DNA from 4 places in the Aneurinibacillus baijiui genome. Region 2 is predicted to be linked to each of the others. Evidence: riboswitches for the same ligand, from Rfam matches in the RefSeq annotation. Region 2 holds a riboswitch; each other region holds the start of a gene.
What was found. A riboswitch is a leader RNA that binds a small molecule or an ion and turns the genes downstream of it on or off. The one in region 2 is predicted to bind cobalamin.
Positions count from the first base shown of each region.

Region 1: linked by a shared signal. The riboswitch ahead of AB3351_RS01570 ((2Fe-2S) ferredoxin domain-containing protein) and the one ahead of AB3351_RS09140 (FecCD family ABC transporter permease) in region 2 are both predicted to bind cobalamin.
Region 3: linked by a shared signal. The riboswitch ahead of AB3351_RS21990 (energy-coupling factor ABC transporter permease) and the one ahead of AB3351_RS09140 (FecCD family ABC transporter permease) in region 2 are both predicted to bind cobalamin.
Region 4: linked by a shared signal. The riboswitch ahead of AB3351_RS15785 (ABC transporter substrate-binding protein) and the one ahead of AB3351_RS09140 (FecCD family ABC transporter permease) in region 2 are both predicted to bind cobalamin.

Region 1 covers NZ_JBFTXJ020000001.1:321,275-328,646, forward strand. The annotation lists gene thiW (energy coupling factor transporter S component ThiW) at 1-477, shown strand, start outside; gene AB3351_RS01560 (methyl-accepting chemotaxis protein) at 673-2,415, shown strand; gene AB3351_RS01565 (immunity 22 family protein) at 2,520-2,915, shown strand; cobalamin riboswitch at 2,993-3,203, shown strand; gene AB3351_RS01570 ((2Fe-2S) ferredoxin domain-containing protein) at 3,357-3,731, shown strand; cobalamin riboswitch at 3,776-3,980, shown strand; gene AB3351_RS01575 (hypothetical protein) at 4,104-4,313, shown strand; gene AB3351_RS01580 (GNAT family N-acetyltransferase) at 4,297-4,884, shown strand; gene AB3351_RS01585 (NUDIX domain-containing protein) at 5,047-5,838, shown strand; gene AB3351_RS01590 (cysteine hydrolase family protein) at 5,930-6,478, shown strand; gene AB3351_RS01595 (nicotinate phosphoribosyltransferase) at 6,515-7,372, shown strand, end outside.
Region 2 covers NZ_JBFTXJ020000003.1:530,850-538,221, forward strand. The annotation lists gene AB3351_RS09130 (ArsR/SmtB family transcription factor) at 1-386, shown strand, start outside; gene AB3351_RS09135 (MDR family MFS transporter) at 383-1,594, shown strand; cobalamin riboswitch at 1,646-1,832, shown strand; gene AB3351_RS09140 (FecCD family ABC transporter permease) at 1,990-3,081, shown strand; gene AB3351_RS09145 (ABC transporter ATP-binding protein) at 3,078-3,851, shown strand; gene AB3351_RS09150 (ABC transporter substrate-binding protein) at 3,887-4,897, shown strand; gene AB3351_RS09155 (PH domain-containing protein) at 4,990-5,604, shown strand; gene AB3351_RS09160 (aromatic acid exporter family protein) at 5,796-6,746, shown strand; gene AB3351_RS09165 (cold-shock protein) at 6,809-7,009, opposite strand; gene AB3351_RS09170 (SRPBCC family protein) at 7,365-7,372, shown strand, end outside.
Region 3 covers NZ_JBFTXJ020000019.1:42,814-50,185, forward strand. The annotation lists gene AB3351_RS21965 (sirohydrochlorin chelatase) at 1-832, opposite strand, end outside; gene cobJ (precorrin-3B C(17)-methyltransferase) at 886-2,556, opposite strand; gene AB3351_RS21975 (energy-coupling factor ABC transporter ATP-binding protein) at 2,531-3,376, opposite strand; gene cbiQ (cobalt ECF transporter T component CbiQ) at 3,400-4,182, opposite strand; gene AB3351_RS21985 (energy-coupling factor ABC transporter substrate-binding protein) at 4,166-4,477, opposite strand; gene AB3351_RS21990 (energy-coupling factor ABC transporter permease) at 4,480-5,238, opposite strand; cobalamin riboswitch at 5,391-5,610, opposite strand; gene AB3351_RS21995 (response regulator) at 5,851-6,519, shown strand; gene AB3351_RS22000 (sensor histidine kinase) at 6,560-7,372, shown strand, end outside.
Region 4 covers NZ_JBFTXJ020000008.1:142,612-149,983, reverse strand. The annotation lists gene AB3351_RS15810 (MFS transporter) at 1-764, shown strand, start outside; gene AB3351_RS15805 (amino acid ABC transporter ATP-binding protein) at 819-1,568, shown strand; gene AB3351_RS15800 (DUF2797 domain-containing protein) at 1,565-2,356, shown strand; gene AB3351_RS15795 (sensor domain-containing diguanylate cyclase) at 2,438-3,670, shown strand; cobalamin riboswitch at 3,720-3,911, shown strand; gene AB3351_RS15790 (hypothetical protein) at 3,869-4,015, shown strand; gene AB3351_RS15785 (ABC transporter substrate-binding protein) at 4,039-4,992, shown strand; gene AB3351_RS15780 (FecCD family ABC transporter permease) at 4,996-6,057, shown strand; gene AB3351_RS15775 (ABC transporter ATP-binding protein) at 6,102-6,878, shown strand; gene AB3351_RS15770 (arsenate reductase family protein) at 6,961-7,320, shown strand; gene AB3351_RS15765 (LL-diaminopimelate aminotransferase) at 7,333-7,372, shown strand, end outside.

The sequences.
Region 1 (7,372 bases), on a different contig from region 2:
TTGGTCGCCATCGGAATTGTCGGCTCAAGCTTTCTTTGGTTTCCGGCCGGCGTAGCCAAAGCATATCCCGTACAGCATGCGGTCAATGTGATCGCTGCGGTCACACTTGGCCCTGGGCCGGCTGTAATGATTGCGTTTATGATCGCGCTGCTCCGCAATCTTTTGGGCATCGGTACTATACTTGCGTTTCCGGGAAGTATGGTTGGTGCTCTGTTTGCAGGTTTTTTGTACAGGTGGACGCGCAGAGCCTCTATGGGAGCTGTGGGTGAGGTGGTAGGCACAGGGATCATCGGTGCCTTCATATCGGTACCGCTTGCCTCGATTTTTCTTGGAAAAAGTGCGGGCGCATTCGCATTTATTCCTCCGTTTTTCATCAGCAGTCTAGCAGGGGCAATACTGAGTTTACTGCTTGTGCCGACACTGAGAAGAGCGCTCCGTCAGGAAGAGATTCGCCCATCTTCCTCCATCCAAAAGTAAGAAGAGAACACAACAGCCTGGACTGCGTTCTGGGTTGTTTTTTTATGCGTAAAAACATACGTTTATGCGACCTTGCATACGTGATAGGTAACAAACTGCTTACCTTCTGTCATACAGCATTTGGCAATAAAGTTGCATTGGGTATAATTGTTCACCTAATCACGGGTGAAATGATACGAAAGGAATGGTGAAAATATGAGCCTACGAATGCGAATCTCTCTTTCGGCTGCTCTGCTTGTTCTTCTGGTTGTCGGCATCAGTGCTTTTTTCTCCTATTGGAGTGTGAGTCGGGCCGTAGAACAAGGTATTTCGGCATATAGTGCACAGACCGCTACCAATACGGTCGCCTATGTAGATATAAATACGTACAAAAAACTGCTCGCTCATCCTGAAGAAAATGAAGCATATTGGACGATTCGCAATACACTAAACGACGTACGCGAAAAGCTTGGTGCTCTCTATGTTTATACACTTACAGTTGATGGAGATGCGCTGCATATCATGGTGGACGGACAGCCGAAACATTCGAAAACGGCTTCGCCCATTGGTGAAGCTGTTACGGCTACGGCTTTTGAGGATGTAGCACCTGCTCTGCAAGGCCGTACTGCGTATAGCGGCCTCATTCACGATGAGAAGTATGGCGATTATTTTTCAGCCTTTGCACCGATTAAAGATGAAAACGGTGCCATCATCGGTGTGCTTGGCGTCGATCTGCATGCACCATTCGTTGCCTCCCTTACACAAGACATCCTGGCTTCTAATATTCCAACTTTTATACTTTCTAGCCTATTGCTTTTAGCGTTTTCCATTCTGCTGTTTATGTATGTCGTTCAGAGAAGTTTACGTCCTCTGCATTTGATTAGCAAAACAGCGGAAAAAATTGCAAACGGTGATTTGACATCCACTGTAGAAGCAGAACTTGCGATATCCGCGAACAGAAAAGATGAAGTGGGGCAGCTTGCTCATTCGTTTCAGATTATGGAGACGCGTCTCTCACACTTCATTCGGCAGGTGCAGCATACGGTGGATCATGTAGCGGCTTCCTCGGAACAACTAGCGCATGCTACAGGACAGACGGAGCAGGCATCGCATCAGGTGGCAACGACGATGCAGGAAGTCGCCGCAGGCAGTGTGCGTCAGGCAGAACAGACCCAGCATATTCTGCAGATGATGCAGAATATGACAAACCATGTGCACGAAGCTAAGGCGCAGGCGGATCGTAACCTAGACAATACGGGGGCAGCCGTCCAAATCTCGGATGAAGGCAAAAGAGCGATGGATGAGGCGATTGATTACTTGGCCTATAGTATGTCTACTGTAAAAAAAGCAGCGGAAACCATGCAAAACCTTGGCGTACGATCGAAGGAAATCAGTACGATTATTACAGTCATTACCGAAATCTCTGCACAAACCAATCTGCTTGCTCTTAATGCAGCCATCGAAGCCGCGCGTGCCGGTGAGCACGGTCGCGGATTTGCTGTTGTAGCAGATGAAGTGCGAAAGCTAGCGGAGGAAACAAATCAAGCCGCCGGCAAGATTACAGGGTTAATTCAGTCTATTCAATCAGAGACGCTGGAGACAATGACGATCATAAAGCAAAGCGAAGATGCATTCGAACAGCAGATGGAAATGATAGAACGGGGTGGGATAGCGCTTGTATCGATTGTAGAGCGAGTAAAGCACACGCAGGAGGACTCTGCAAGCATGCAGATTATTCTTGATCATGTCAATGCTCATACACAGCAGGTGTTTCATGCGCTCGAAGAAATCTCTTCGATTATCGAAGAGGCCTCCAGCGCTTCAGAGCAAGTATCGGCAGCGGCGGAACAGCAATTAGCTACAGTGGAGGAGATGGCGGCTAGCGTTGCGGAGACAGGCAGGTTATCTCATCAACTGCATGCCGAATTGCGAATGTTTCGGATCGAGCAGCATGTATGATGCAGTCTACCGCTGAAAGAGTGTGGCTGCTACAATGAAAATATGGATAGGATTCAAGCTGATCGACCCTGTTATGGTCAATCGATAGAGAAAGGAAGAGAGTAGTGGAAGAGAAATCAATCGTGTCGATCTGGATTGGTAGATCGGAGGATGAAGAGAAGGCACAGACCTTGATGGAGTACACATATGATGAAGATGGTGATGCGATAGCGCCTGCGTTTGTACAGGTGTATAACATGGAAGATACCTATATTGACGAGGACTTTGTAGAGGTTTCGTTCCGTCCTCTTTCCTCTTCGCTTACAGAGCTTCTTGAAGGGCATTCCTATTGGGAAAGCATTCTTCCCGCACTGCTTACGCGTATAGGAGAGACGCTGCCATTTGAGGCGAATACGATGGTGCTGCTCTATGATTATGTGTATAACGGTGGAGTGGTCGAAGCTGTGCTCGATGGAGTGAAGCTGCGCTATATAGGCGCGGTCCCTTTTGAAGAAGTATAGGCCTCCTCTCTTATAAGATCATAGAGATGATAAAATCATAGCTTTCTTGTATACCTATTGTTATAATTTGTGTAACAAGTACATATGTATTTCAAGGTGCTGCTAATCACAATGATTGATTCATAGCAGCATAAGAGGGAAGCCGGTGTGAATCCGGCGCGGTCCCGCCACTGTAATGAGGAGAGCTGTCTGCAAGTTATATCCACTGCTTCATGGTAAGCGAAGCGGGAAGGAAGCAGCGGCTTTATGATTCTAAGCCAGGAGACCTGCCTTGAGATGATGACACAACAAGCTCACGAGGATGAGAGATGTGCTGCGCTGCGTATGGTTAATGGGATACTCCATTAAGCTTTTTGCGAATGCGGTAACAAGGGCATCTTTTTCCTATGGAGAACGATGCCTTTTTTGTATGAAAAATATTAGCTGCAAGAGGTGAAACACATGGCTACACGAAATTTGCATGGGGTGAGGCATCATCTTCTACTATGCAACGGAGGGAGCTGCATGAAGCGCGGAGGAGAAGAGGTGACGCAGGGGATACGGGAGCAGATCGCTAATCTGGCTGCAGATGACCTCATTCACACTACACGTACACGCTGCAATGGCAGATGTGCGGATGCTTGTGTCGTGATTCAATATCCAGAAGGAATATGGTATCAGGATATGACGGCAGAGACGGGAAAACAACTAATCAATCGGATTGTTAGCGGGGAAGCGGCATATGATGCTCACAACATCACCTATACGTATCAAAAGGGAGAGTTTCTCCCGGCTCAGCAAGCTGAGATAGGCGGAACAAAGAAACAACCATCCTAAGGGATGCATTCACCGGGTAACGCATCGGTTGGCTTGTTTATAATTTCATAGTTTTGCTTTATGGTGCATGTGTGTAATTCATTACTTTGCATGCGTAATAGGGAAACCGGTGCAAGTCCGGTGCGGTCCCGCCACTGTAAACGAGGAGCAACTCTTATGCAAAACCACTGTTCCATGACGATGGAATGGGAAGGTAGAGAGGAGCAAGGATTCGTAAGCCAGGAGACCTGCCATGAAGAACAGCACTGTAAAACCACGAGGATGGGAAGGTGTTCAAGAGATCGGTGGGTGTCTGAACGTATAACGATCTTATTTGAGCATCTTTTCTTTTAGGAAGAGATGCTTTTTTGTATACAAAAGGAGGATATGAAGATGCATGAATTATTTATAGAAGGAATGCGCGTGGAACGCTTTGACGGAATGAGAGGACAAGTCCTTGGCACGCATGAACTTTTTCTTATTGTGCTGTGGGAGAATCACCAGTTGGGAGAATACCACATTGTGGATGATTTACCGCCATACTATTTGTATCCGATTGAGTGCGAAAAGGAAAGAGGTGGTACGCATGCAGGTAAAGAATGAAGGAGTTACGCTGCTTTCTTTATCTATGGAACAATCATTGCCGTATCCTCTGCATGCGGGCTTATCATGCTTTGGCAAGGCGGATGAACAGCATGCTCGTCTGCAAACAATACTCTCACAAGAACAAACACGCATTTGTATTGCTGTTCATCATGACACGATTGTAGGATATGCTACACTTCTACTGCCGGAGCCTGAAGAACGCTGGGCTTCCCTTCCATATGTCCGCATGATGGGAGCGTTGGAAGTAGCCCCTCCCTATCGCTCTCGCCATATTGCCTCTGCTATTCTACAGAAGCTTTTTCAAAGTGAGATAAATATTGAACAATGTATTGTTCTTGCTTTTGAATACTACTGGCACTGGGATTTACAACACGGCACATTAGATGTCTATGAATACAAGCGTATGCTAAAGCGGTTGCTCGTATCAGCAGGGATGGAAGAGGTCTATACGGATGATCCTGATATACAGGCGCATTCTGCTAATTTTGCGATGGCACGTATCGGAAAAAGTGTCTCATCTGAGCAAATGCAGCAATTCTTCTATACCTTACAGCCGCGGATATGGTGAACAAAAGGAGATATAGCGATTTTTTTATAAAAAGGGTTGCAAAGTTCCATCGTATATCATATATTATTAACAAATAACAAATTGTTAATTTAATTTGATTGAGTGAAGCCTTACACTCTACTCAGGGATACTGCCTGAAGTGGTTGAGGAGGAGTCATCCTAATGGCTAGATACAAAGACGAAGCAGAAGCATTGGCGAATTATGACCCAAAACAATATCGTACGCCGGATGGCTATACGAGTGACATCGCTGTATTCACTATCGTTTCTGATGAGAAAGATGAAATGAAGCGTACCGTAAAAATATTGCTTATTAAACGGGCTGCACTTGATGCCGAAGGTGAACCGAACATTGAAGGTGGCAAATGGGCGCTGCCTGGGGGCTTTATTGTACCGCCGGAGACGGCATACGAAGCAGCTAAACGGGAACTGAGAGAGGAAACAGGCGTCGAGAATATTCATATCCAGCATTATGGTGTATATGATGCATGGGGACGCGATCCGCGCGGCTGGATTATTTCCAATGCACATTATGCGATTGTATCAGAGGAGGCTTTGGCGAGGCGGAGAGCGGCAGATGATGCAGCGGAGGTAGCGTTGTTCGACTTAGCGGAGGTTGGCAATATACAGTTGGCTTTTGATCATCGGGCAATCATTGAGGATGCGGTGAAAGTTGTCAAATCAGATATGCTGACAACGACCGTAGCGAAGAATTTTTTGCCTGAGGAGTTTAAGTTAGAAGAACTACGGACCGTATTGCTTGCGGTCATTGATGACCCTGTGATTAGCGTAAAGTCGGCTTTTTTCAGAAAAGCGCCATCATTACCGTTTATCACAGAAGCGCTTGATGAGCATAACAAGCCAAAGGTTACTACACCGACAGGCAGGGCGAAGAGGCCAACACAGTTGTATCGTTTTGTTGATGTATGGATAACGCCGTCGATCTGGCGGTAATATTGTAAAGGGTGGAGATAAATCCATCACCCTTTTTTATACTTAATAATTAACAATTTGATAATTGATAATTTAAAAGGAGATGTGAAAAATGAAAAGAGCATTGCTTGTCATTGACTACACGAGGGATTTTATTGATGGGGCTTTGCCTGTTGGCCAACCGGGTGCAGCGATTGAGAATCGTCTTGCTACCATCACCGAAGAAGCAATTGTGCAGGGAGATTATGTTGTGTTTGCGGTAGATAAACACCAGGCGCATGATCCTTATCATCCTGAGACGACTTTGTTTCCTCCCCATAATATTGAAGGCACGAGCGGACGCGCGTTATATGGTCGACTTCAAAATATATACACGACCTATCAGGATAGGGGGAATGTGATGTATATGGATAAAACAAGGTACAGCTCTTTTGTCGGAACCAATCTGGAAATTCAACTGCGCGCAAGACAGATTCAAGAGATACATCTTGTAGGCGTCTGTACGGATATTTGTGTTTTGCATGCTGCTGTAGATGCCTATAATAAGGGATTTCGCATTACGGTTCATGAGGATGCTGTCGCAAGCTTTAATCAGGTCGGGCATAATTGGGCGCTGCAACATATGAAGCATTGTCTTGGTGCAACGATTTGCAGCCTGTAGAGAAGACATTCACATTCATCATGGGAGGGATTACGAATGGAGAAGCGATACACTGATGACAGTCTGGCATTGCATACCGATTTGTATCAGATAAATATGACAGAGACGTATTGGGAGGATGGTATGCATAATCGAAAAGCCGTGTTTGAATTGTACTTTCGAAAGCTGCCATTTGGAAACGGGTATGGTGTATTTGCGGGACTTGAACGAATTATTGAGTATATGGAAGCATTTTGTTTTACGGAAAGCGATCTTGCATATCTTCGTGAAGAGGCCGGGTATGGCGAAGATTTTCTTTCGTACTTACAAACGATTCGCTTTACAGGTACGATTCGGGCAATGCGTGAGGGAGAAATTGTATTCCATAATGAGCCGATTCTACGTATTGAAGCGCCCCTTGCAGAAGCACAATTAATTGAGACTGCGCTGCTCAATATCGTAAACTATCAGACCCTCATTGCCACCAAAGCGTCCCGTATCAAGCAAGTGGCCGGAGAAGATCGACTGATGGAATTCGGGACACGGCGCGCCCATGAATTTGACGCAGCCATCTGGGGTACAAGAGCCGCTTATATAGGCGGATTTGATGCGACAAGCAATGTGCGGGCAGGGAAGAAGTTCGGCATTCCTGTCTCCGGTACACATGCCCATGCTCTGGTGCAGGCGTATAGGGATGAATATATCGCCTTTCATAAATACGCTCGCCGTCACAAAGACTGCACTTTCTTGGTAGATACGTATGATACATTGAAGTCCGGTATTCCAACGGCCATTAGAGTAGCGAAGGAACTGGGAGAAAAAATAAATTTTACGGCCATTCGCCTAGATAGCGGAGATCTTGCCCGTCTATCAAAAGAAGCAAGGATCATGCTGGATGCTGCCGGATTTGTAAAC
Region 2 (7,372 bases):
TGCTCATTCCACAGCATCATGCCGCACCGTACAGCATCATCGACTCATATCAAGGACTACTCACATGTCTCTATCCGGTCGATATCGAGGAAGCCCCGTTCCTCGTCAAGCGCGTACAGCGTCAGCTTCAAGCGTTGGCTGACAAAAATCGAATCTACATCCTCAAGCTGCTGCATGAACACCCAACCTGCACATTCACCGAGATTCTTCATAAGACAGGACTTGTAAAAAGCAATCTACACTATCACCTATCCATGCTGCGTACCGCAGGGCTAATCCGAGCGCACCGTATGAGTGAGCGGATTGAATTTTATAGTATGCGTCCGGAGGGACTGCAGGCGATGCAGGAGGGACTTGCCGCGTACATGAAGGGGGAGCGTATGTGAAGCCCAATGCTATTTTGGACTTTCACCCCATCGTACGCATTTTGTTTCTTGGCAGCTTTTTGACATACATCGGATTAAGTATGGTTGTACCGTATTTTGCGATTTATCTAGCCCATTATACTGGATTAAGTGGTCCGGCAATCGGATTTATCATAGGGGGCAGTGCGCTGATAGGGATGTTTGGCGGCCTTGCCGGCGGGGTGCTGTCGGATCGATTTGGTCGCAAGAACATCATGCTAGGAGCGCTGCTTGGCTCCGCAATTATTTTTATAGGGCTGGCGGTAAGTGTTCATCCTATAATGCTAGTGCTGTTCACCCTGTTAAAAGGCATGGCTACCGCTTTTTTTGACCCGTGTGCCAAAGCGTTGATTGCCGATTTGACAGAGCCAAAAAAACGGGTACGGGCTTTTTCGTATCGTTATCTGTTTACGAATCTCGGATTTGCGGTTGGCCCCATCATCGGTATGATCGCCGGTGTCAAAGCGGAGAGTACGCTGCCGTTTTTTGTAGCATCCGTTATTTTTCTTATGTATTTTGTATTGCTGTGGGTGTACGTAAGGAAATATAAGATTGCCGATATTTCCTCTTCTGGAATCCACCGGCCGGTTTTGAAAGAATCGTTAGGTGTAATACAGAAGGATAAGGCGCTTCTTTTGTTTATTTGCGGTGGAATCATGGCGATGTCTGTGCATGGTCAATTTTCTGTTGTACTACCCCAATATTTTGCAGCGGAGTTTACGAGCGGGTTGGATTTTATTCAGTTATTATGGACCGTACACTCCCTTGTCATCATCATCGGAAGCATGCCTGTGGCACGGGCGGTTGAGAAGCGGAGCGCCTTTTTTTCGATTGTGATCGGCTCCGTTTTGTTTGCGATAGGATGTGTCTGCTTCTCGTTGTCATTTAATGTGTGGACGTTCATTTTTTCTATGATTATTTTTACGTTGGGCGAGATCTTCATAGCGCCCGCTGAGTATGCGATTATCGATGAGATTACGCCGGAGTCGGTGCGCGGTACGTATTATGGCGCCTTCAGTTTTACAACAATGGGTTCCTTTTTGGGACCAGGCTTTGCCGGTATGCTGCTTGTTGAGTTTGGCGGCAGTGTTATGTTTTCAGTGCTTACTTTGGCAGCGTTGATTAGTATTTTCTTTTATTGGAGAGGCTCCGTTCACAAAATGAATGGGATGCTGACAGTAAAGCAATAAAAAAGGTTGTTTACTATATGTGTTATATGTATGCTATATGTAATAACAATTACATTGTATGCAGCTAGGTGCCTTTGTGAAATACAAAGGGTAACAGGGAATCGGGTGCAAGTCCCGAGCGGTCCCGCCACTGTAACCGGATAGTTCTCTTTCATATTGTCACTCGATTGATGATCGGGGAAGACGAGAGAGGGCATGGACCCGGAAGCCAGGAGACCTACCTAAGATGCGACACCACAATTACCTTCGCGGAAAGGAGAGGTGTATTGAGAATGAGTGGCAGCCGTTTGGCTTTTTGATGTTACCTGCATTTTCGTACCTGACCCCCGTCCGTCAAGACGGGGGTTTTTTGTGTGGCCAAGCCAAAAGAGATGGAAGATAGAGGAGTTCATAAGATGAGAAAGTCGATACACTTGCATGTGTCCGTACAGAAAGCTCAGAATATTCGTGTGCGAATGGCTCTGGTCATTTTGTGTGTGCTGCTTCTGGTATCAATTACTGCGGCTGTGATGCTTGGGCCTGTCAGCATCTCTCCGCTTACGGTATGGAGAATTGCGCTAGCAAAAATAGTAGGCTCAGCTTTTGTGATTGAGCCGGATTGGCATGCGGCACAGGAGAGCATTGTATGGGACATCCGGTTTCCTCGCGTTTTGCTCGGAGCGGTAGTTGGAGCTGGATTGGCAATCGTAGGGGTGGTTATTCAGGCATTGGTGCGCAATTCGCTCGCAGACCCGTATATTCTGGGGATTTCTTCTGGTGCCTCTGTTGCTGCTACGCTTGCGATTTTGTTTGGCGCACTCTCTTTTCTGGGGAGATACGCATTGTCTCTTGGTGCCTTTTTAGGCGCGCTTTTTTCCATGATCGCCGTTTACGTACTCGCACAGGTTGGCGGCCGAATGCACACAACACGCTTGCTGCTGGCAGGTGTGTCGGTATCAATTATTTTATCTGCAGTAACGAACCTTATTGTGACGATGGCGCCGGAGGAAAAGGGAATGCGGGATGTTATGTTTTGGATTATGGGAAGTTTTTCTGGAGCAAAGTGGGAATATGTCACGCTTCCTGGGTTGCTTGTCGTCTGTGGTTTGATTTTTCTACTTGTACAGTACCGGTCGCTTAATGCGCTGTTAATGGGAGAGGAAGCGGCAACAACCCTGGGAGTAAACACACATTTTTTCCGTAAAATATTGTTTGTCATCTCCTCTCTTCTGACAGGAGTGATCGTGGCAGTAAGTGGAGCGATTGGCTTTATTGGCCTGATGATTCCCCATCTTGCCCGGCTATTTGTAGGCTCGAATCATCGATATGTGCTACCGGTTAGCGCTTTAATTGGTTCAATTGTAGCGATCTGGTCCGATGTGCTGGCTCGCATGCTGCTAGCGCCGGAAGAGCTGCCTGTGGGAGTTATTACCGCATTATGTGGAGGTCCGTTCTTTATTTGGCTGCTGCGGCGCAGTTCTTATTCGTTCGGAGGGGGGCGAGAGTGATGATTCAGGTGGATGCTGTATCGCTGCGTATGATGCAGGCGACGATTATACAAGATATATCGCTGGATGTTCCGGACGGTGCCTTTGTTGGAATTATTGGACCGAATGGAAGCGGGAAATCCACACTGCTTAAGACGATGTATCGTGTATTAAAACCGGATACCGGGTGTATCCACTTCAACGAGCGAGACCTATACGAATTATCTTCGCGAGACGTATTTCAAAAAATGGCTGTTGTTGGACAGGAATTCCCTCAGGAGTTTGATTTTTCTGTAGAAGACATAGTGGCAATGGGACGGGCTCCGCATAAGCGGATGTTCGAATCGGATACGGAAGAAGACCGGCTGATCGTGGAGTATGCTTTGTCCTGTGTACATATGGAAGACTATGCCTCGCGCAGCTTTATGAGCTTATCTGGCGGTGAAAAACAGCGGGTTCTTATTGCTCGTGCACTTGCTCAGCAGGCTCGGGTCATTCTGCTTGATGAGCCGACCAATCATCTTGATATCCGCCATCAACTTCAGGTAATGGAGCTGACAAAGGGACTTGATGTAACGTTGGTTGCTGTGCTGCATGATCTAAACTTGGCTGCTGTGTACTGTGACTATTTGTATGTGATGCAGAAGGGGCGTATCGTTGCTTCGGGGAATCCGTCTGATGTGCTGACGTATGAATTATTGAGTGAAGTATTTGGGGTAGAAACAGAAATTATTACACATCCGGTAACACATACACCCTATATTATTTTTCTGTCCAGTACGAACGAATAACTCATTTAAAAAATAACAGATGGAGCGACGCACATATGAGAAAACGAAATCAATTTTTGCAACGAATCGCAGTAGTGCTTGTCGTTGGCCTATTATCCGCATGCAGTTCATCTTCTGGTACCTCATCTGCCGTCGAACAGGCGTCTTTAGGTAAGACCCAGCAGAAGGAAAACGCATCCTACGAAAAAGTCACCATTAACAATTTGGGACATACATTAACATTCACACAGCCGCCCAAACGAGCTGTTGCATTAAACCAGCATGCGACAGAAATCATGCTGGCTCTAGGCTTGCAGGATTCAATGGTAGGAACCGCATATCTTGATGATGCCATTCTGCCTGAGTTTAAGGATACGTATGCGAAGATTCCTGTTCTGTCAAAAGCATATCCATCAAAAGAAGTTTTCATGGCAACTGCTCCGGATTTTGCATATGCCGGATGGAAAAGCGCTTTTACTGAGAAAGCATTGGGAACGGTGCAGGAGTTAGCGTCTGCCGGCATTCCGGCCTACATTCAAGAGTCGTCTACGACTCCGTTCCCTACGCTAGAAAATGTATATCAGGATATCCGCAATATCGGGCGTATCTTCGATGTGGAAGAGAGAGCGGAGACTCTGATTGCCACGATGCAGAAGGATATTGATCGAACCGTTAAGCAAGTAGGCTCTGTTACAAAGCCGCTTAACGTGTTTGTCTACGATAGCGGTGAAGATAAGGCTTTAACGGCGGCAGGTAACTACATGTCCAGCCTTATTGCATTAGCCGGAGGGAAGAATATTTTTAGTGATATAGAAAAAGGGTGGGCGGAAGTGAGCTGGGAGGAGGTCGTACATCATAATCCCGATGTTATCGTGATCATAGACTATGGCGCTAAAACAGTTGAGGAGAAAAAGAACGTGCTGCTTTCAAAGAAAGAGCTTGCGGAAGCTCCGGCCATAGTGAACCAGAGATTTATTGTTCTTCCGCTTTCGGCAGCCGCTGAGGGTATTCGTGCACCGCAGACGCTTGACATATTGGCAAGAGGGCTGCATCCGAAGGCATTTTAAAATAGAAGAAACCTTCTTTTACCAACCACGTATTCATAGTATAGTAAGGAAAGGAATAAGCATGAATACGAAACTGAAGGAGGATGAATGCGGTGTTTGGAAAGGTAGCGGCCGATATGCTTGGATTAAGCGATGTAGGGGCGGTGATTAAGCCGCAGGACTATGACAAGGCTGATGCAGATGATTATATTATGCATGAGGATAATGAAAAGATTTTCTTCCTTATCAAGTCAAAGTCTGATGAGTACTGTTTTACCAACAAAGCACTGCTTCATCTAGATGGCACGAGTGCCGCCAGCAAGAAGCGTACGCTTCGTCGTTACAGTTACAGTACGCATCCGATCTCGGATGTTATGCTTGAAACTGCCGGTACAGTGGACTTGGATGTAGAGATTAAGTTTACTATGGGCAATCAACCTTACTCGATTGATGTACATAAAAAACATCTAGAAGAGTTAAAGGATTTGTACAAAGCGCTCTTAAAAATCGCAGAAATCTCTCATGAAAACGAGATTGCCCTCTCCTTTGCGGGTCAAAGCCTAGATTTGGCATCCACGACGCTTACTCGGGTAACAAGTACGGAAAGTAATCTAGTAGAACAATTCAAAGGACTGAATCAGGCGGCGTTTTCATGGCTGATGGATACGAAGGAAAAATATACGGTAAAAGATTTCGGCTCTGTATTTGAGCGCTATATCAATCAATAAAACAAAAGGCTCCCCCGTGCTGCAAAAGCAGCGGAGGAGCCTTTTGGCTGTGTATATAACAAACAATTACATGTATCTCTTGTATTTTATATAGTTTTACTTATACTTTATGAAGATAAAAGTTCAGGGGAAAAATATGCAATACAAAACAGTGCTTGATTGCTCGTCTGTTTGTGCAAAGGGGATATGCTATGAAGATTGGATACCGTACCATCAAAACAGCGATTGGCGCAGCGCTGTCTATTTTTCTCGCGCAATGGTTAGGTCTGCAATTCCCTACATCAGCAGGGATTTTGACCATTCTCTGTATCCAAGTGACAAAAAGACGTTCCTTACAAAACGCGTATGCCCGCTTCGCTGCTTGTTTGCTGGGATTAGGAATAGGGATTGGCATATTTTCTATTGTCGGATATCATGCTATTGCCCTCTTGCTTGTGATTTTGTTGTTAATTCCTATTTTGGTTCGGTTGAAGATCCAAGATGGATTTGTTACATCATCCGTTATTATTCTGCATCTTTATTCCGTACAGGCGGTTTCGCTTTCTTTTTTACGAAACGAGCTTGCGGTTATGGGGATAGGGATTGGCATCGGCCTGATTATGAACGCATATATGCCAAGCATGGAAGTAAAACTTCGGAAATATCAGCAAAAAATCGAGCGAAACTTCCAAGTTATCTTAAAGGAGCTGGCCGACTATTTGCGCGACCATGACAGCGCATGGGACGGCAAGGAGATTATTGAGACGGCAGAGCTGCTCAATGAGGCAAAAAGCCTGGCCATTCAAAATGTCGAAAATCATTTGCTTCGCAACAAAGATGCATACTATCATTATTTTGAAATGAGAGAAGAACAGTTTGAGTTGCTTGAGCGAATGGTGCCGCTTGTTTCTGCGCTGCCTTATGTACCTCAAGGAGAACTGATGGCCGATTTTCTTGAGAATATAAGCGACCGTGTACATCCAGGGAATACCGCCTATGTCTTCTTGGAAAAATTGCGAGAAATGAAGGAAGAGATGGAGCAGACGGAATTGCCAAAAACACGCGAGGAATTTGAGACGAGAGCGAATTTATTTTACTTTTTGCAGGAGATGGAGCGGTACTTGCTCATTAAACACCAATTCCGCCCGGCTTCACCTTCATAAAACAATCTGAACTAAAAAAGGATGCTGCGATAGGCAGCATCCTTTTATTTGGCAGTAAACTCTTACAGTTTTACTACGTTTGCAGCTTGTGGTCCACGGTTGCCTTCAACGATGTCGAATTGTACGCGTTGGCCTTCATCTAAGGATTTGAATCCTTCGCCAGTGATTGCAGAGAAGTGAACGAATACATCATCTCCACCTTCTCTTTCGATGAAACCGAAACCTTTGTCTGCATTAAACCATTTTACTGTACCTGTGTTCATAAAAGCCTCCAATATGTATTAAATATGTACCTTATAAGTATTGTAACTTATAAGCCACTTTTATACTACCACAAGGACAATAATATGAAACAAATATTTTGCATATAGTTGGCGTAAATGATCTGAAATACATCTTTGATCATGGGAGAAGACATGAACAGAGACTTCTTCGTTGTTTGTCTTATGGGTAATTTATCCTAATAAAATAAAAACACTCTGCTGGGAACTTCGGATACATAGTAGTATGAGTGGCATACGTAGTAAAAGTATTTTTATAAAAAGTTTACATGACACCAAATGGTGTTATAATGAATATGACACTAAAAGGTGTTATATTGGATTTGGAGGTATTGCAATGCCAAC
Region 3 (7,372 bases), on a different contig from region 2:
GATCATGATCGTGGTCATGATGCAGATCCATATGCTCAACTGCAAACAGTCGGTATTGGCATGTATCACAATTCATCTTCACTTCATCCTCAAGCGTCTCTGCAATCCGATCGAGAAATACTGTCTGCAAGCCTGGATGAAATCCGATGTAGTCTGTCATAAGAAACTCACGATCTTCATATGTACTGCGGAAATGTGCCAGCTTATCTTCCATGCGCTTCATCAGAATGCCTGTAAACAACAAATACGGAATCATGATGATTTTCTTGGCACCTAACGTGAGGCTGCGCTCGATCCCTTCTTCTACCGACGGCTGTGTCACCCCGATAAAGCACGTCTCCACCCATTTCACATGAAGGCGTTCCCACAGCATTCTTGAGAGCTTGCATACATCGCTATTGGCATCCGGGTCACTGCTGCCACGTCCAACGACCAATACGGCAGTATCTTCCGCTTCCTTCTCAATATCCACACCTATTTCCGTAAGGCGGGAAGCTAGGATGCGAAATACTTCATCATGAATACCGATAGGACGGCCATAAATAAACTGTACATGCGGATATTTTGCCTTCGCTTCGTCAATCGCCGCCGGAATATGAATTTTCGAATGCCCGGCTGCAAATAACATCATTGGAATCACAGCGACCTTCGTCGCTCCCCGTTCTACACAAGTGGTCAATCCTTGCAGCATATTCGGCGCCTCGAATTCAAGAAAGCACGTCTCGATAATCGGTACTGCTATATGTTTCTTCATGCCCTCTACGAAGCGAAGCACTTCTTCATTTCCCTGTGGGTCCCGGCTTCCGTGTCCTACAAACAATACCGCCTGCATATGATAAGATGCCTCCTTTTTTCTTATATATCAACCTATACGTATCGAATACGTTAGTCTCCACAGACCGCGTCTACTAAGACTTGAACCGGCGCTTCCCGGTAGGTGAAGCCTTCGATCTCTTTCACCCGCTTAAAGAATTTGTGGAAGCGTTCATTCGGGTGTCCTTCTTCCTTGTATTTGTGCACAATGCGCTCAAGCAGACCAACAATCTCTGCCGGTTCAATCCCTTCGGCTACAGGTTGGCCTACATGGGCATTACGGCCAACCGTTTTGGCACCAAGGAATAGATCGAACTTGCCTTTTCTAAAGACGAGACCGATATCTTCTGTTACCGCGCCGTAGCATGCCATACCGCAGCCGTTAATGCCGACCTTGGTCTCTTTCGGCATGCTGATTCCCCCTAATACATGCTGAATCTGCTCTGCATATGGAATGGAATCCGTCTTCTCTCCGTCACAGAAATCACAAGCCTTAATGGTTAATACATCGCCGACAGGCTGGATGAGCATCCCAGCTTCCACAAGCCTACGGGTGATGTGCTCCGGGTCGGTGGTCGGGACGCTGATGAGCATCTGATGGTGCGGCGTATATTCTATGCTTCCTTCTTCCCCGACAATTTCGGCAAGCAGCAGCATTTGCTTGGCACTCAGCTTCTTATTGGCTACACCGGGCGAGACGGAAAATTCGAAAATTGCCTCCTGCACAAATCCGGCCGCTGCTACAGGAGCCGCTTCAGGTGAAGTGCCAAGCAGGCGGCTTAAGGCCTCCTCTGCCATATCACGGGAAGAAGTCCGTATCGTTGGAGCTTCAGATTCAGATCCAGGGTTCTCTTTTTGTATATCCGGCGCTACGCTATGCAATGCCCACGGTTCATTCTCTTCCCGCAGACGCTGATGGGGAGCCAGCTTTTGTTTTTCCGCACTTAATGTATATTTGCGCTGATAGCCGCGCGGGGTAATCATTTTTCCATCATACAGGCGTGTAGAATTGTTACCGATCACTACCGTAGTAAGCATGCCGATATCGTGATCAAGCATATGGGCAAGATCTGTAATGACTACGGACTGACGCTCGCGGTAAGCGCTCTTCACCAGGCCAACCGGTGTATCCGGTGATCTGTACTTCAATAAAATACGCTGCGTCTCTTCGATCTGACGTGTTCTGCGTCCGCTTTTTGGATTGTACAGCGCAATGACAAAATCTGCTTGTCCGGCCGCTTCCACACGTCTGGCAATCAACTCCCACGGTGTCAGGTGATCACTGAGGCTGATCGTACAAGCATCATGCATGATCGGCGCACCTAACAAGGACGCGCAGGAATTAATGGCCGAAATGCCCGGAATCACCTCTACCCCGATCCCTTCCTTCTCTGTCCAGCCCTGCTCCATCAACACTTCATATACCAGACCGGCCATACCATATACACCCGCATCTCCGCTGGAGATAACACCGACGATCTTGCCTTTTTCCGCTTGGCGTACCGCTTCTTGGGCGCGTCCTACCTCTTCAGTCATTCCCGCCTGAATTACGGTCTGGTCTTCTCGCAGCAGGCCCCGGATCAAATCAACGTATGTCGTATAACCAAGGATGATTTCACACTCTTCAATGGCCTCGCGAGCCCGCTGGGTAATATGTTCGAAGCTTCCCGGTCCAAATCCGATAATCAGTACTTTTCCGCTTTTTTTATCCATACGATCACCCCATTTTTTGTTTGCTTTCATTCCTTCTCTTCTTTAATTCACATCTCAACTTCGCTGCTGTGCGCGGATATGTCAGTGAAACAGAGTCAAGTGAAGGAGCCAGCGCCTCCCACACATCGAACAGAAGCGGCGTGCCTACCTGCAGAGAGGCCAGTACATCACGCTGCGCAAATACATCTTCTGGCACTCCCTCTAATACCAAACGCCCTTTGTCCATGACAAAAATCCAATCTGCCCATTCGTAGGCCAAATCAATGTCATGCGTTGCCATGAGCATTGTTGTCCCCTCTTCTTCGTGAATGGTATCAAGTTCTTCAAGCAGCCGCCTTGTATGCAGGCAATCAAGATACGCCGTCGGCTCATCTAGAAGCAGAAGTTCCGGCCGCATCACCATGACACCAGCCAACGCTACACGCTTTTTCTGACCCAAGCTTAAATGATGCACTGGCCTTGCATGCAGCTCATCTAAGCCAAAACGCGACAGTGCATGTGCTACTCTTTGATTAATCTCGCTCTCGGCCAGGCCAGCATTGCACAATCCGTAAGAGAGATCTTCTGCAACGGTACTTGCAATCAACTGCTGTTCCGGGTCTTGAAAAACCAGGCCTACCTTTCGTCTAAGTTCTGATAAAAAGGTTCGGCCATATATATAGGGCTCGCCCTTCCATCTCATCTCTCCGCGCTCCGGTTGATAAATACCATTCAGATGCAGGAATAGTGTCGATTTGCCGCAGCCGTTATGTCCAATTAGCGCACAGCGGGCTCCCGTGGGAATCCGCAGGGTTACCCCGTCTAATGCAGGCTGCGTGCTTCCCGGATATGTATAGGACACATCATCCATTTCTATAATCCAAGCCAACCACCTTACCTCCTCGTCCACCATTCAAGCGCCACAAGTAAAACAAAACCAACAACAGCCTCGACCCCATAGCGTCCCGCTCCTGAAAAAGATGCCGTAGATATGACCCGCAAATCGCCGGTAAACCCACGGGCGGCAAGTCCGATAGAAAGCTGCTGGTAACGCTGAAATGTACGGGTAAAAAGCCGAACGATCAGAAAACCTGCATCCCGTATTTTCTTTCGAAATCTTCCGCTCCCGCTCCGTGCCTGCTGGGCGGTCCACAACTGTTCTGCCGTCTCCAAAAAAACAAAGACGAAACGGTACATAACAAGCAGCAAATCAGTTAGAAGCACCGGCACTTTTACGCGCCGCAGGACCGTAAGCAATTCCGTAAACGGCACCGTCAACAAGATAAAATACAGGCAGGATACCGAAGCCAGCGAACGAATGAGCAGCATACCAGCCTTCTCCACGCCCTCTCTACTTCCGTATATGTGCCAGGAGGCGGCAGAAAATTGGAATAACACCGTGTCCGTTGGTGGTGCAGCGGATATCTCCACCACCAACGGAGGCAGGCCGAGCATCAGGAACAATGTCACTGCCCCAAGCAATCGCACATACACCCGACCCGAAATACCGGCACGAAGGACAATCCATGCACTCATCCACATGAACACAGCAGCATGCACCAACGTATGTGATAGCAGGACAAACAACAGCATGCAAAGCCCGAAGCCTACCTTTTGCGCCGGATAAATATGACGAAGTCGGTTCGTATATGCGATGGCATCAAGCTGAATCTTCATCCAACTGGTCTCGCTTTAAAGACCGGCCCTTATAATAACCGATGCCATACCCGATAATACCGGCTCCAATCGCAGCCTGCAGAGCAAACAAAAGACTCTCCGTCTCACCGCCCGGTAGCTCAAACAATGGCTCACTCCACGGCTCGTAAGTCGGTGCTACTTCACCGATGGCTTCCTCCGCCGCTCCATCTGCGCCTCCAAATTCAGAATCCTTGATGAGCAGAAGCGGAAGCGCAATCAGCGCGATGACACTAAGGACAAGCACGATATTTAACCAACCTTTTGATTTGTTCATCGTTACGCTCCTCGTCTAATAGATTGCAATTGCATCAATTCTTTTCCGTTATAGGCAACAAGCCAGTTCCATACAAGCACCGTCAATAATCCTTCACTAATAGCCAGCGGCACTTGGGTTACAGCAAAAATCCCTGCAAATTTTGCAAATGATGCCGCAAAGCCACCGCTTGCCGCTGGAAAAGCAAGCGCCAGTTGTACAGAAGTTACAAGATATGTCGTCAAATCAGCCAATGCGGCTGCCATAAAAATCGCCAGCCGCTGCTTTCCTGTAGAACGAGCGATCGCTTGGTACACAGCATATGCAACAAAGGGTCCCACTACCGCCATAGAGAATGCGTTAGCCCCTAGCGTAGTTAATCCTCCGTGCGCGAGAAGAAGAGCTTGGAACAGAAGAACAAGTGTCCCTAGTACCGTCATAGCAAGCGGACCGAACAAGGCTGCCCCAAGACCTACACCCGTCGGATGTGAACTGCTGCCTGTTACAGAAGGAATTTTTAGTGCGGATAGAACAAAAGCAAAAGCACCTACCAGACCAAGCAGAAGCTTCGCCTCTGGGTTTTCTCTTGTAATCCGTGTCAATGACCGAACACCCAACAGGAAAAAGGGCAGAAATAATACCCACCAGAATACGGCCCATTTTACAGGCAGAAATCCTTCCATAATGTGCATAGCATAAGCGGTCTGCGGATCATTCCATACGAAATACAGCACAAATCCCAAAACCACAGCTATGCTTGATAGCGTACGCTTTCGTTTCATTCATCTTCCCCCTCTTAACTCTATATACAAATAAAAAAAGCATCCTCTCCCACGGAAAAGATGCTTAGGTATACAAAAGCGCACAATCGGTTAACCAAACAAGCCAAGCGTACATCATGCCCCTTCGAACACCTACCCATCCTCGTGGTGTAGCAGTGTTGCTCTTTACGGCAGGTCTCCTGGCTTCGAGTCAATGAACAATCACCCCCTTCCCGCTTCGCAGGCGAAGCAGTGGGTGAATCGATGGGATTGTTCTCCTCTTCACAGTGGCGGGACCGCGTCGGTTTTGCACCGAACTTCCCTTTTAAACTTTCCATTCCGATCTTCCTTTCTATAACCGGAATTTTAAGTACCATAAAGCTATTCCTATTCAGTTTAAAATTGTGCTCATTATACCACACACCCTAAAATAGCGCTATATTCAATATGCCGTATTTTATGACCATTTTTATGACTGTACGCCCTTATATTGTGACTTCTACGCCTTTATAATAAGCGATAAGGCACACTATCTATCTCATAACACAATTTGAGAATATACCGTCTCCATCTCTAGTAAAAAAGAATTATAATAAAAATACCAACTCTGTAATAAGGAGAGCGGAAAACTGTATGATCAAAATCCTGATTGCTGACGACCAGACACTTATGAGAGAGGGCCTTAGAACAATACTGGATTTAGAAGACGATATGCAGGTGATCGGCACTACAGAAAACGGCCTCGAAGCCTATGAAATGGTGGCAAAATTTCAACCCGATATTGTCTTGATGGATATTAAGATGCCGGTCATGGATGGCATTGAGAGCACCAAAAAAATTAAAAAAGACTATCCTGCTACCCTTATTCTCATTCTGACGACATTTGCAGAAGATGAGTACATCGTAGAAGGTCTATCCAACGGTGCAAGCGGCTTCTTATTGAAAGATATGCCGGGTGATAAGCTGATTGCAACCATCCGCGACGCGGCCATAGGACAGATCATGCTGCCTGCCGTCATCGCCGCCAAACTGGCGGCACGCCTCTCACACTTCTCCTCTCAAGCACAACATACGATTCATACCGAACGACTTAAGCAGCAAGGAGTCGAATTGTCCGATCGTGAGAAAGAGATTGCGGCTCTTATGCTTCAGGGCATGAACAACCGACAAATCGCTAAAACATTGTATATCAGTGAAGGTACCGTGAAGAATTATGTCAGCATGATCTATGCAAAAATCGGCACGAATGAACGCTCAAAAGCCATTGTGTACTTAAAAGATTTAGGAGTGGAACCGAAGTAAACACCTGCTAGTAGCATACATAAAAAGGGGGCTGCCTAGCATGAAGGGGAATGCTTTTGCCTTCGTTATTCTTTGTGTGTGCGTATTCCTCACCGGCTGCACAGCCCGGTCCAATCCGCCTGTAGCATCTTTCGGTATTCTCGATGCTTCCAGTTGGAACTTCGCTAAGCAGGGGCCTATTGAACTGAATGGAGAGTGGGGACTTACATGGGGGCAATTTACTGCACCGAGCAACTCACTGCCTGCCTCTACAGCCGAGATGTCCACTATTTCTGTTCCTTCGATATGGAATGGAAAACAGGTTGGGGGACATTCTCTTTCCGGTAAGGGATATGCAACGTACACAATTTCCATCCGCTTTAATCCTGCGGATAATATGTCTCTCAAAGCTCTATACATCCCGATTGTTTTTACATCCTACACGCTTTATATCAATGGAGCACCTACTGCTTCCGCAGGTACTCCCGGCATGAATAAGCACAGTACGAAGCCGCAAGATATAACGCAGGTCGTCTATTTTCATCCGCGACATAACCAGGTGACACTCACCTTTCACGTGTCCAACTTTGCCCATAAAAAGGGTGGCATTTGGAAACCGATTCTTCTCGGGGATTATAAGCAGATCACAGATCTACGGGAGAAGAGACTGATCTTCGATGCAGCTCTCTCATCAAGTCTTCTCATTGTCGGAGTCTATCATGTTGTTATTTATCTATTGCGCCGCAAGAACACATCAGCGCTGTATTTTAGCTTATTCTGCATGCTGATCGGCGTACGCTCCATCATTAGCGGACGTGATGTTCTCCTCACTAAGCTGTGGCCCGACTTCAACTGGGACCTTGCTTTGCGCATT
Region 4 (7,372 bases), on a different contig from region 2:
CGATTGGCTTCAGTATTGGGCCGCTAGGCATTAAGCTGCTTCCATACGGCATATGGGTACCTTTTGTTACGGTCAGTGTGTTGTTTATCCTCGCATTCTTTCTGCTGCTTACGCTGCCGCATGCTTATCCGGAACAAGAAGCAGGTGGGATGGCACCAGCAAAAAAACGCTACGGTACGGCTGTGCAACTTGCCTGGTTTGCCCTTTTTCCTGCCTTTCTGTATGGATACATGGAAGCGTCAATGAATAGCAACTTTCCCGTATACGGGCTGAGGATCGGCATAAGCGAGAGCTGGATAGCGATATTGCTGCCTGCAATCGGGATCGGCAGTTTAATTCTACAGTTTCCGCTCGGGATGTGGAGTGACCGTATTGGACGCAAGCCGGTGCTAATGCTGTCCGGATTCATCGGGGGGCTGGCATTCCTGGCTGTTCCGCTGCTGGGGAACCATGTGTGGGGAGTTCTTATCCTGCTTCTTTTGGCAGGCGGGGTTATCGGCTCGTTCTATTCACTCGGTCTTGCGTATATAGCCGACCTCGTGCCAAAGGCATATCTTCCGGCAGCGAACATTATCGCTTCTATTAACTTTAGTATAGGGAGTATTATCGGTCCGAATTTGAGCGGCTTTGGCATTCAACACATTTCTTTGGGAAGTGCCTTCTATTTTCTTGGTGGTATGTTCCTGTTATTTACTCTAATGGGACTTTTCTTTCAAAGGAAAGAATCGGAGAAGAAAGCGTCACTAATTCATTTTACAAATTAGCGTTTATTCCTTAAAATAAAAAGAATAGTGGGCAGTTGGAAAGGGGACGGAACTGTGATGATTGAGGTTAAAGATCTGCATAAATATTATGGTTCATTGGAAGTGTTGAAGGGCATTGATTGTCTCATCAAAGAAAAAGAGGTTGTCAGTGTCATCGGGCCTTCGGGTTCGGGGAAAAGTACGTTCCTGCGCTGCCTGAACGGACTTGAGGAATTAACAAGCGGCCAGATTATCATCAATGGACACGATCTGTCTGATTCCAAGGTGAATATTAATCAGGTTCGCACGGAAGTAGGCATGGTGTTTCAGCGTTTTAATTTGTTCCCGCACAAGACCGTTGTAGAAAATGTAATGCTGGCTCCGATGAAAGTGTTGAAAGAGAACTCGTCTCAGGCGCGGGAGAAAGCATTGCGTCTTCTTGAAAAGGTAGGCCTGCGCGATAAGGCTGATGTATACCCGGAGAAGCTCTCAGGTGGTCAGATGCAGCGTGTAGCCATTGCGCGTGCGCTTGCCATGAATCCGAAAATTATGTTGTTTGATGAGCCGACATCGGCGCTTGACCCTGAATTGGTCGGCGAAGTGCTTGCTGTTATGAAGGGGCTGGCACAGGAAGGGATGACGATGGTTGTTGTTACCCATGAGATGGGATTTGCCCGCGATGTATGCGATCGGGTTATTTTTATGGATCAGGGCGTAATTATGGAAGAAGGAAAGCCGGAAGAAGTATTTACAAATCCGAAGAATGAGCGGACACGCGAATTTTTGCGTAAAGTTATCGACATTCCGGAGGAAGTACACGAGTGAAGCATTCCGGATTCATTCAGGGATTCGTCCACCGGCACGAAGAACCTGTACAATATAGACTAAAGCTTGATGAAGAGGCGATACCGGTAAATGATTGGATAGGCGATACCGTCCGCATTGCCTCGCTTGGGCGTATGGAGTGTATCCACTGTGGGCGCAACATCAAGAAAACATATAACAGCGGATATTGTTATCCTTGCTTTACCAAGCTTCCGGAAAATGATTTGTGCATTGTGAAGCCGCATGAATGCCATTATCATCTCGGCACATGCCGCGACCCCGAATGGGGAGAAGCCCATTGCATGATTCCGCACTATGTATACCTTGCGCTTAGCAGCGGTGTAAAAGTAGGGCTCACTCGCAAGAATAATGAGAAGAAGCGATGGGTGGATCAGGGTGCGATTCGCGCCATTCCAATCGCCGAAGTACCGACACGCAGGATGGCAGGAGAGCTTGAGGTATATTTAACACAATATGTAGCGGATAAAACGGACTGGCGTAAAATGCTAAAAGGCGATGTTGAGTTGATCGACCTGCTTGCATTACGTGAAGAGATTTACGAATATTTTCCTGATACGTATAAGCCGTATATTCTGAAGGAAGATGAGTGGGTGGAGTTTGCCTATCCGATTCTTGAGAAGATTGAGAAGGTGAAAGCCTACAATTTGGACAAGCAGCCGGTTATTGAAGATCGCTTAATCGGGATTAAAGGTCAGTACTTAATTTTTGAGAATGGTGTGCTCAATGTCCGTAAGTACTGCGGTTATCAGGTAGAAATCAGTGATTGATCGGAGAGGAAGCAGGAGGTCAGTGAGACCGTCTGCTTTTTTCTTTGCATCTGCCATATGCATGCAAAGGAGGAACGGAATGTGAGTGCAAAAAGTGAGGGATATTCCTCCCCCTATGAAGGGATGCTTACTCGATATGCTATATTGCTGCGTCAGATGAAAGAGACAAAGCTTACATCGGCTGCATTGGACCTTGCGGCCGAAGAAATAGAAGGAATACCGCTGCCGAAGAAGGAAAAAGAGCTTCATCGTACGCTGCTTCAGCAGCTTTCGGAAATAAATGCGAAAGTGGAAAAGCTGCATTGGATGTCTGAACATTTGAAAATTGTGCATGATTTCCAACAGGCGTCTACCCAGACATTTAATAAAGAAAAGATTTATGAACAGGCTTTTGAGCTTGTATCCCGTGTGATGGACACGGATGCCTTTTTTATTGCTTTATATCGAGAAGGCGATGAATACATCCGCATTCCGTTTGCTGTTGACGATGGTGTACGATATGAAGAAGAGATGCGCTTTGGCGAGGGGATTACCTCACAGGTATTGAAGACGAGACGTACTATACATATTTATACAGAAAAAGAATCGTCGGAAAAAACGATTATGCGCTGGGGCAACCCTGCGCAGGACACCAATACATTGATTTTTGTGCCGATGATTCTGCGCGATGAAGTCAAAGGTGTGATTACGGCACAGAGCTACCGGGAATTCGCCTATAAGCAGGAGCATGAAGAACTGTTAGAGATGATCGGTACCCAAATCGCCAGTGCGATAGAGACGGCCGAACTTTATGATCGTGTCTATGAGCTATCGATTAAAGATGAGTTAACAGGTCTGAAGAATCGTCGCGCCTTCCAAATTGATTTGCGCAATCGACTTCATGCTGCTAAGAAGCAGGGTCAGTCACTGGCACTGTTGATGATTGATTCCGACCGACTAAAAGAAGCTAATGATACGTATGGTCACCATGTCGGAGATATGCTGCTGCGTCGCATTGCAGAAAGTATGCAACAGGCGCTCGGACCAGAGGATGAAGCGTATCGGTATGCGGGAGATGAGTTTATTGTCCTCTCGTTCGGTGCAGATAGAGAGGCGGCGGTAGAGAAGGCTATGAATATGCAGAAACACCTGTCTCTTCATCCGATTATCATAGACGGACAGACTCTCACAGCCTCGCTTAGTATCGGAATCGATATATATCCTGACTCGGCATCTACTGAAGAGGAATTGCAGCAGCAAGCCGACTCTGCGCTTTACTTCGCAAAAAAGCAGGGAAGAAATACAATCACCGTATACCAGCGGCCGTTATTCTGAATGCACGTCATTGGATGTTGTAAAATCAAGGCCGTACGCCTATAATTAAAAAATAATAAAGCGAACAGGTCTTCACATGCGAAGATAATAGGGAAGCACGGTGTAAATCCGTCACGGTCCCGCCACTGTAATAGGGGAGTACTTTTGCCTTGCTGTCCACTGCACACTTATCGTGTGTGGGAAGGATGTGAGAGTACGATGAACTTAGAGTCAGGAGACCTGCCTGTTTGCCAAGTCGACCACATGCCTTCGGGGATTAAGGAATGCGGCGGTATTGGACGTACCATCTTTTGTTACGGACACAACATGCCCGCCTTCCTCGCTGAAGCGGGTTTTTTATTTTAGTTCAGAGCATAGGAGTGGGGAGAATGAAACGATACACATCATTGATCTTAGCGGCGCTGCTGCTTGTTTTGCTTGCGGCCTGCGGTAACACTGCGTCTACCCCGTCAGGCGAACAGCAACCTGCCGGTGGGGAAACTGCCCAGGCACCGGGGAAGTTTCCACTTACTATTAAGGATGGTACAGGAACAGAGGTTACGCTTGAGAAGAAGCCTGAGCGCATCGTATCCATTATACCGAGTACGACAGAGATTGCTTACGCAGTGGGTGCAGGCGACAAGGTCGTAGGCGTGTCTAATTATGATAACTATCCTGAGGAAGTAACAAAGAAAGAAAAAGTCGGTGATCTTAAAGTTAATATGGAAAAGGTCGTTTCCCTAGAGCCGGATCTGATTCTTGCGGATACCGGGAATGGGGAAGCGGTTGATGCCTTGCGCAAAACGGGTCTTCCTGTTGTCGTGATGGAAGCAAAAAACTTTGATGAAATTTATACTTCCATTGAGATGATCGGTAAGGCAACCGGCAATGATGCAAAAGCGGCTGATGTAGTGAATAAGATGAAGGCTGATGTAGAAGCTGTGAAAAAGAAAGTAGAGTCCGTAGCCGAAGATAAGCGGCCAAATGTATGGGTTGAAGTTGACCCATCCCTGTTTACAGCGGGTACAGGTACATTTATCCACGATATGATTACGATGTCAGGCGGCAAAAACATTGCCGCAGATTTGGAAGGATGGAAGCAGCTATCCGAAGAAAAGGTATTGCAGCGCAATCCCGATGTCATTTTGAACACATACGGTTACTATGATAAAGAGGGTGCGGAAAAAATTAAGAAGCGTCCAAAATGGCAGCATGTAAAAGCTGTGCAAAATGGTCGGGTGTTCGCTGTTGACTCTGATGTTGTTAATCGTCCGGGACCACGCATTACCGAAGGTCTCAAAGAAATTGCTGCGGAATTGCACCCGGAATTGTTCGGGAAATAAGGAATGATGGGGTTGAAGGAAGAGCAACGAGGATTTGGGAAGAAGCTGGGATTTTGGCTGCTTCCCCTTCTTTTTATACTTGTAGTGATGATTGTGGGCAGTGTTTCGATAGGAAGTGCAGAGCTATCCTTTTATACGGTATGGAAGATCATTCTCTCCCGTTTACCTTTTGTAAGCGGAGTGGAGAAGGAATGGTCACAGGCGGCTGAAGTGATCGTGTGGAATATCCGTATGCCGCGTATTCTGCTGGCCATTCTAGTCGGGGCGGCGTTGGCGCTAGCAGGTGCTGCATATCAGGGAGTGCTGCGCAATCCGCTCGCTGATCCCTATATTCTCGGCGTATCATCCGGCGCTTCACTTGGGGCAGCGTCCTTCATTTTATTTGGACAAGGGCTGGCAATTTTCGGGCAGTGGACGCTGCCGCTCGTAGCCTTTGTGTGCGGGATTGGCACATTATTTATTGTATATCGGCTTGCCTATGTTGCCGGTAAGGTGCAGATTGAGACGCTTCTATTATCTGGGGTCGTAGTACAAGCATTTCTTGGAGCCGGGTTATCTCTTATCATGTCGATATCCGGTGAGAAGATGCAGCGTATTTTGTATTGGCTGATGGGGAGCTTGTCGCTGAGCGATTGGTCTTCCGGCATTGCCATCGCTCCTTATATTCTTGCCGGCGGTGTGCTTATCTTTTTATTTGCAGGCGAGTTGAATCTGCTCGCGCTTGGAGAGCAGAAGGCACACCATCTGGGCATGAATGTGGGACGGACGCGGCTGATTGTTCTGCTAGCGGCCTCACTGACAGCAGGAGCTGCGGTAGCGGTGTCCGGCGTAATTGGCTTCGTTGGATTGATTGTTCCGCATATGATGCGTGCGATTGTGGGTTCCGATCATCGTGTCCTGCTTCCGGTATCGGCTGTCGCAGGAGCGATCCTGTTAATTGCGGCTGATACGCTCGCCCGTACGCTAATGGAGCCGCAGGAGCTGCCAATTGGGGTTATCACTGCCTTTTTGGGCGCACCGTTTTTCGGTTATTTGCTGCGCAAGCGCAGACGGCTGTTTTTTTAAAAAGAGCGTAGAATGATAAAGGATTATGCTGGGGGGCACTCGGATTGATTGAAGTAGCGGACGTATCCTTGCGCATTGGACAACGGCAAATATTATCAGACATCAGATTTCAGGTGCAAAAAGGCGAAACAGTAGGAATTATCGGCCCGAACGGGTCTGGGAAGTCTTCGCTGGTGAAGGTGATCTCCCGTCTTCTAACCCCTGACACCGGAGAGATACAGATTGATCATAAACCACTGGCTTCCTATTCCTCGAAAATGTTGGCCCGCAAGATGGCTGTTGTGAGTCAGGATGGTCTTCTGCCGCTGCCGATTACAGTTGAAGAGGCGGTAGCCATGGGAAGATATCCATATCGGAGTCTTTTTCGGCGCAATGCTGCAGAGGATGAGGCGGCTGTGCAGCATGCCCTCGTGCGGACCGGTTTAGAAGGGATGGCCTGCAGATTATTGGAGCAGCTTAGCGGTGGGGAACGCCAGCGGGTTTCCATTGCTTGTGCCATGGCGCAGGAGCCGGAAATCCTGCTGCTTGATGAACCGACTACGTATCTAGATATCGGATATCAGATTGCGATTCTCAATCTTGTACGCACATGGCGCAAGGAGACGGATGGAACGGCGGTATTGGTCCTGCATGACTTGAATTTGGCGGCGCAGTATTGTGACCGACTGATTTTAATGGGAGAGGGCGCAATCACGCATAGCGGTACCATCCATGAAATTATGGAAGCTAAGACGCTATCAGATGTGTATGGAGTTACCCCTATTATTGTGCCGCATCCGAACTTGCAAATTCCGCAAATTCTTCTTGAGCGATCACTATAAATGCTAGGATTTTATCTCATGGTATGCTCTTTTGCATACCGTTTTTCTTATGCTATTCTATAGAAAAGGAGGATATAGATATATGACAGAGGTGACAGCGTATCTATACAACAAGTGTGGAACATGCCGCAAAGCAAAAAAGTGGCTGGATGAAGAGGGGATTGCTTATCATGAGGTACCGATTGTAGAGCAGCCTCCAACAAAGGAACAGCTTCGTACCTATTGGCAGCAGAGTGGACTTGATCTGAAGAAGTTTTTTAATACAAGCGGTCAATCGTATCGGGAACTTGGCTTAAAGGATCGGCTCAAGGATATGTCAGATGAAGAGATGCTGGACTTGCTTGCTTCAGACGGAAAGTTGATTAAGCGTCCGTTGCTTGTCAATGACAATAAAACAACGGTTGGATTTAAAGAGGAAACGATGGAGAAAACGTGGAAATAGGGGAGAGACTCCATGAAAACGTTACATAATATTCGTCCGGCAGAACGCCTGT